One region of the Pseudomonas sp. ASL7 genome, then DNA from elsewhere that is predicted to be linked to it. Evidence: riboswitches for the same ligand, from Rfam matches in the RefSeq annotation. Region 1 holds a riboswitch; the other holds the start of a gene.

What was found. Region 1 has a riboswitch for cobalamin ahead of cobO (cob(I)yrinic acid a,c-diamide adenosyltransferase). Riboswitches for the same ligand answer to the same signal wherever they lie in the genome.
Region 2: linked by a shared signal. The riboswitch ahead of cobW (cobalamin biosynthesis protein CobW) and the one ahead of cobO (cob(I)yrinic acid a,c-diamide adenosyltransferase) in region 1 are both predicted to bind cobalamin.

Annotation. Positions count from the first base shown of each region.
Region 1 is NZ_CM155279.1:256,802-260,207, reverse strand. Features, by position in the region: gene bluB (5,6-dimethylbenzimidazole synthase) at 1-55, opposite strand, end outside; gene AC1MDT_RS01200 (cobyrinic acid a,c-diamide synthase CobB) at 52-1,452, opposite strand; gene cobO (cob(I)yrinic acid a,c-diamide adenosyltransferase) at 1,449-2,060, opposite strand; cobalamin riboswitch at 2,142-2,374, opposite strand; gene AC1MDT_RS01190 (hypothetical protein) at 2,528-3,112, shown strand; gene AC1MDT_RS01185 (PQQ-dependent sugar dehydrogenase) at 3,179-3,406, shown strand, end outside.
Region 2 is NZ_CM155279.1:1,139,842-1,143,247, forward strand. Features, by position in the region: gene AC1MDT_RS05270 (cobalamin biosynthesis protein) at 1-159, opposite strand, end outside; gene AC1MDT_RS05275 (CbtA family protein) at 156-860, opposite strand; gene AC1MDT_RS05280 (CbtB domain-containing protein) at 872-1,063, opposite strand; cobalamin riboswitch at 1,184-1,412, opposite strand; cobalamin riboswitch at 1,589-1,802, shown strand; gene cobW (cobalamin biosynthesis protein CobW) at 1,904-2,965, shown strand; gene cobN (cobaltochelatase subunit CobN) at 2,969-3,406, shown strand, end outside.

The DNA.
Region 1 (3,406 bases):
CGATGGCTCGGTAGACCGCCGCGCGTTCGGCTTCGGAGAATGCGTTATCGGTCATGGCCTCTTCGCGAGCAGGCTCGCTCCCACAGTGGACAGCATTTCTTCAGGCAACACACTCTCAAATGTGGGAGCGAGCCTGCTCGCGATGGCGGTGTCATGATCAGGCGCAAACAACGCGGCTACAGCGGTCGGATTGGAGGGAAAATAGAAGTGCACGTAGGAAGCGGTCATCCGCCCCTCACGATAAACCGCCTCCGCCCCGCGCCCGCCGTTAGGGCTTAAACCACGAGCAATCGGTTCCAGCTCGGTGCTGGTCAACGAGTGATGATAGGTATGCCCGCGCAACACACCTTCGGGCAGTTCGACCGCTTGTAACGCTAACGCGGCCAGACGCTTCTGCATCACCGCATCACCGCTCAGCAGGCCAACCAGCTCAGCGCGAGTGCCTTCGACATCGGTCAACGAATCGAGCAGATAAAGCATGCCGCCACACTCGGCCAACAACGGTTTGCCCGCCACGTGGTGCGCACGGATCGCAGCCAGCATCGTGGCATTCTGTGACAGCGCCAGATGGTGCAATTCAGGATAACCGCCCGGCAGGTAAAGGCTGTCTGCCTCTGGTAATCGGGCGTCACGGATCGGCGAGAAAAACAGCAACTCGGCGCCCATGGCTCGCAGCAAATCCAGGCTCGCGCCATAGGTGAAAGCAAACGCTTCGTCGCGGGCGACCGCTATCCGCACCCCTGCCAGTAAAGGCTCAGCAGCGATCACATCCGGGGCGGCGAATTCCACCGCTGGCGGCAGCGCGACCTCACAACTGCTGGCCAAGGCGTCCGCCGCCGCATCGAGGCGCACATCAAGATCGTTCAACTCGCTGGCCTGAACCAACCCCAGGTGCCGACTCGGCAATTCGATCCCGGTTTCCCGGGACAAGGCGCCGTACCAGCGCAGCCCTTCGGTCAGGCTGCCTTCGAGCAATTGCGCATGACGCAGCGTGCCGACGCGGTTGGCCAACACACCGGCAAATGGCAAGTCCGGCTGATAACGCGCGAGCCCCAGGGCCAGTGCGCCAAACGTCTGCGCCATGGCCGTGCCGTCGATCACAGCGAGCACCGGCACACCGAAGTGCCGCGCCAGGTCCGCGCTGGACGGCGTACCGTCGAACAACCCCATGACGCCTTCGATCAGGATCAAGTCGGCTTCGCCAGCGGCTTCCCACAATAGCCGGCGACTCTCCTGCTCGCCGACCATCCACATGTCCAGTTGGTACACCGGCGCACCGCTGGCACGCTCGAGAATCATCGGGTCGAGAAAGTCCGGGCCGCATTTGAACACGCGAACCTTGCGCCCCTGATTGCGATGCAAACGGGCCAGCGCGGCGGTGACGGTGGTCTTGCCCTGACCGGAAGCCGGCGCGGCAATCAGTACCGCCGGGCAATGACGTGGTTGACTCACAGTTCGACGCCTTTTTGCGCTTTGATCCCGGCCTGGAACGCGTGCTTGATCACGCCCATTTCGGTGACGGTATCGGCCAGTTCGATCATCTCAGGCTTGGCGCCGCGACCGGTGACGACCACGTGCTGCATCGGCGGACGGGCCTGCAAATCGCTGAGCACTTGATCGAGATCCAGATAGCCGTGCTTCAGCGCGATGTTCAACTCGTCGAGCACCACCAGGCCAATCGACGGATCGCGCAGCAATTGCTGCGACACGGCCCAGGCGGCTTCGGCGGCAGCGATATCGCGCTGGCGATCCTGGGTCTCCCAGGTGAAGCCCTCGCCCATCACATGAAAACGCACCTGCTCCGGGAAGCGCCGGAAGAACAACTCTTCGCCGGTGCTGTTGCGACCTTTGATGAACTGCACCACGCCGCATTGCATGCCATGGCCCATGGACCGGGCCAGCATGCCGAAGGCTGAACTGCTTTTACCTTTGCCGTTGCCGGTCAGCACCAACAGCAGGCCGCATTCATTCGGGGAGTTGGCGATGCGTTCGTCGATCACGGCTTTTTTGCGCTGCATGCGCGCCAGATGGCGTTCGTCACGATCAGGGGAATCAGTCATGGGGGAGCTCTCCGTTGAGGCTGGATAACGGCGGGCAGGCACAAGAATTGACGGCAAAAAGCCTGGCATCGCCCACCGTGATGCCGCTGGATGAATCAGGCCGGTCTCCGGGCTCATAAGCGGCGATACGCCGGACTGCGCGCCTTCCCATGTCGACAGTCGACACAGTGGCTCAAGGCGCAGTCTTCACTCATTTACCGTTGCGGGGGCAGCGCCGGGATCGTGACCCCCTTCGTTTGAAGGGATGACTCACCGGCTTCCCTGTTTCACTCTGTCGACCAGGGTCACAGAGCACCTGAAACAAGCCGCGAAGGTTAGAGGGTTGGGGGTGGAGCGTCAAATGAAGACAGAACCCCGGTGAACGATATACTGCCGCCGGTCAATCGGCTGACGCCAAGGTTGTGTCACAGCGCGAGCAGTGATATCAAAGAGCCATAACCGCAATCAAAATAACAAGGGTGAGCAACATGCAAGGCATGATCATCAGCAATCCGAAGCTGGAATTCCTGCGCCCGGTGCTGGAGCGCTGGTTTGTCTGTATCGACCGCTACAACGCTGTGCGCGGCGATAACGAAACCCCGTATTGGTTCGATGAAAAAGCCAACCTCGGGCTGCTTTCCACTGCAGCCTGGATGGCGGAAATGGTCACGCTGCAACAAACGTCGACCCGTAAGCAAACCGAAGAAGGCGAACGCAATGCGCGCGCCGATCTGTTTATCGCCACCCCTGAAGAACGCGCTTACCTCCAGGCCACGCAGCGCTGGCCTCGGGTCAATAGCCTGAACCTGACTCAAGCCTTGCTCGATATCACCAGCGACGCGAAGAAAATCAGCTACGCCAGCGACCTGAAACTCGGCTGCCTGTTTGTCGCGCCGCAAAAGGCCCAGCATGGCGCCACGCCGGAAGAACTCCAGGACATGGTCGACGACCTGCAGAAGGAACACAGCTGCGCCGTCGCCTGGTATTTCCCCTACGCTTACCGAAAATTGCGCAATGAAGCGGGCAACTATCACCCGGGCATCGCCGTGCTATTCAAGGAAGCACGCGGCTGACCGGTTGAACCTTCAATCCTCTCGGCGTCTCTATGAATAGATAGGGCATTCATAGGGACGACCGGCATGTGCAAGCTCCAACTCATCATTGTCATCGCGCTCGCCGGAGGGCTCGCCGGCTGTGGTGAAACCGCCAGCCTGCAAGTCTCCGACGGCACGGGTCCGTCGCCAAAACTGCCAGAACCCAACAAGACCCTGATCCCGACGGTGAACATCGCCCCGGCGATTGGCTGGCCGGCTGGCGCAAAACCCATTGCAGCCGCCGGAACTCAGGTCGCGGCCTTTGCGGAAGGC
Region 2 (3,406 bases), 880 kb from region 1:
GCGCTTCAGATCGATACTGGCCAGGGCCTTGATCTCGTGAAGTTGGATTTGATGAGCCTGTAACGCCTGATCGAGTAGCGCCCGCAGCGTGCTGACAGGGCAGCCGCGCTGGCAGCCCAGGCCGACCACTAAAGTCGGCGCTGTGCGGGTATCAGTCATGCGTGGTAGTGGCCATCGCTTTTGCGGCGGAACAACCAGGCGCTGATCAGGCCCAAGGCCAGCCAGAATCCCATGTTGGTCAGCTGCGAAGCGATTTTGAATTGAGCTTCCAGGGCTTGCGGCGCGAGCATCGAATGCACTTCCGGTTGTGGCGCGCCAATCACGTGCGGAACGGCCAGGATCGCCACACCCAGGGCTTTCATCAGCCAATGACGGCTGAATACGATCAGCGCGATACCGACAGCGGTGGAAGCGGCGGTGCCAATCCACCAGATCTGCCGTTGCGCCAGATCGGCAGCGACCGTGCCTGGCAGTTCAGGCGGCAGACCCAGTGTGGGTGCCAGAACGAAGGTCGCATAACCGGCCAGGCCCCAGAGCAGACCCTGAGAGGTTTTGGTCGGTGCACGCAGGGTGTAAAGACCGGCGAGCATCAGGGCAAAACCGACGGCAACCACCAGGTTGCCGCCCGTGGTCGACAGCACACGCTGCCAGCCGTCTTCCGGCTCCCAGGCCTCTGCATCGTGGGTGTGGCCGGCCATGGCGGCACCGGCGTGTTCATGAACTTCAACGGCTGGCGCGGCTTTCTCATAGGTTTCCGCCTGAAGAATCAGCGGAGCCACCCAAAAGCTTTGCAGCAAGGTCAGTAGCAGGGCGGCCAGCAGCCCGGTAAAACCTGCGGTTTGCGCAATACGCTTGATCATGTCAGCAGGTCTCAATGGCACGGGAAAGCGGAGCTGTGACGGGTATCGTGCGCAGCGTTGTGCACCGCAGCAATGTGCGAGAAACCGGCGAAGTACACAAGGCTAGCGCCAAGAATCGACGCACACACGGCGGCGATCAGGCGTTGGCTCAGGGTTGTGGTGGTGCTGGCGGTGCTGTGGTTGGTGCTGGTGATGGTCGACATGGCGCTTCCCTCTGGTCTGTCGGCAGGTGGATAGAGCGCATGGAAAACCCCTGCGAGTCGGGCACGCAGACGTTCAAACAGCGCCCGCCCACCGCGGGTTTGTTATTCAGTGAACGTAATCGTCACTTTGTGTTGCGGGCCGGTCTCCGGGCTCGCGAGGGGCTTTGGCGTCAGCCGAAACCTGCAAGAATCACCTTCCCATGCCGAACTGCTGGCACAGTGGATTTGATTCTTCACTCGCTTACCGTTGCGGGGGCAGCACCGGACTGACATGGCTTTAGAGTAAAGCACATGATTCACCGGTTTCCCGTTTCACCCTGTGAAGGGCACCCGTAACAAGGTGCGTAGGAGAGCATGGGTGGGGGATGGGCGTCAATTGGCAAAGGTTCTCAACTCGGGACCGAGGTGAGTTCTTCGCGAGCAGGCTCGCTCCCGCAGGGGAATGCGATCACCTGTGGGAGCGAGCCTGCTCGCGAAGGGGCCGGTGCAGGCGCTACAAGACATTGACCCGCCCCCACACCATGCGTAGCCTTGCGCTTTCGAGGTTCTTCGGCGGTTGCCGAAGCTAAGAAGGGAACGCGGTCAATGCCGCGGCTGCCCCCGCAACTGTGAACGGTGATGTTCGCTGCCACGCCACTGCAAACCCAGTCCAACGGGTTCGCGGGAAGGCGCAGTGAATGCCAGGCCAACGGCCCGGCGCACCGTCAGCCAGGAGACCTGCCTCGATACAGATTCTCACTACAACCGGGCGGGGTGATCCGATGGCGAACTCTTCAGGCACGCGCGTCCGCGTTGCCGGTCGTCGTCCCGTTTGCCCGCCACCTTGCCAAAGGGCATCCGATGAAAACACTGGCCAAACTCCCCGTCACCATCGTTACCGGCTTCCTCGGCTCGGGCAAAACCACCTTGCTGCGGCACATGCTCGACAACGCTCAGGGCCGCCGTATCGCGGTGATCGTCAATGAGTTTGGCGAGTTGGGCATCGACGGCGAAATCCTCAAGCAATGCGCGATTGGTTGCACCGAAGAAGAAGCCAATGGCCGCGTCTACGAATTGGCCAACGGCTGCCTGTGCTGCACCGTCCAGGAAGAATTCTTCCCGGTGATGCGCGAACTGGTTGCCCGTCGCGGCGATCTCGACCACATCCTCATCGAAACCTCGGGCCTGGCCCTGCCAAAGCCACTGGTTCAAGCCTTCCAGTGGCCGGAAATCCGCAGCGCCTGCACCGTTGACGCGGTCATCACCGTCGTCGATAGCCCGGCCGTGGCGGCGGGCACTTTCGCTGCATTCCCGGACCAGGTCGACGCCCAGCGCAAACTCGATCCGAACCTGGACCACGAATCGCCACTGCACGAACTGTTTGCCGACCAACTGGCGAGCGCCGACCTGGTGATTCTCAACAAGGCCGACCTGATCAGCCCTGCAGACCTGGCTCGCGTGCGCCTGGAAGTCGCCGAAGAACTGCCGCCCGCGGTGAAAGTCATCGAAGCCAGCAGCGGTCGCGTACCACTGGACGTGTTGATCGGCCTTGGTGCCGGCTCCGAAGAACACATCGACAGCCGTCACAGCCACCACGACCATCACCATGAAGGCGAGGACGATCACGACCACGACGCCTTCGATTCCATTTCGATTGAACTGCCGCAAGCCGACGAAAGCCTGTTGATGGACGCGCTGACCCAGCTGGTGGTCAAGCACGGCATCCTGCGGGTCAAAGGCTTCGCCGCCGTTCCGAACAAACCGATGCGCCTGCTGATCCAGGGCGTGGGCACGCGTTTCGACAAGCATTTCGACCGTCAGTGGGGCGCTGAAGAAGCGCGCACCACGCGTCTGGTACTGATCGGCCAGGAGCTGGACGCCGCTCAACTCGAAGCGCAACTGCGCGCTGCGCTCAGCGTTTAAGCCATGCACCTGCTCAGGACCCAGCCCGGCGGTTTCGTGTCGGATGACAACATTGCCGACCTTGGACAAACCCCCGCCGAGCTGGTGATCCTGTGCAGCGGCGATTCCAGCCTCGCGCTGCTCGCCGAAGCCGCGCAGCAATTGCCCGACGATTACCCGAGCGTGCGCCTGGCAAATCCGATGCAGGTGCAAAATCATGCGTCGGTCGACCTGTATGTCGACGAAGTGCTGCGCCACGCCAAGGTGATTCTGATCTCTTTGCATGGCGGCATCGCTTATTGGCGTTACGGCGTCGAGCGGCTGGTGGAATTGTCCCAGCGTGGCGTGCAGTTGATTCTGGTGCCGGGGGATGACCGCCCCGACCCTGAACTCAGTGACCTGAGCACCGTGGCTGCCAGCGATCGGGACCGGCTCTGGCAGTTTTTGCGTCAGGGCGGCATG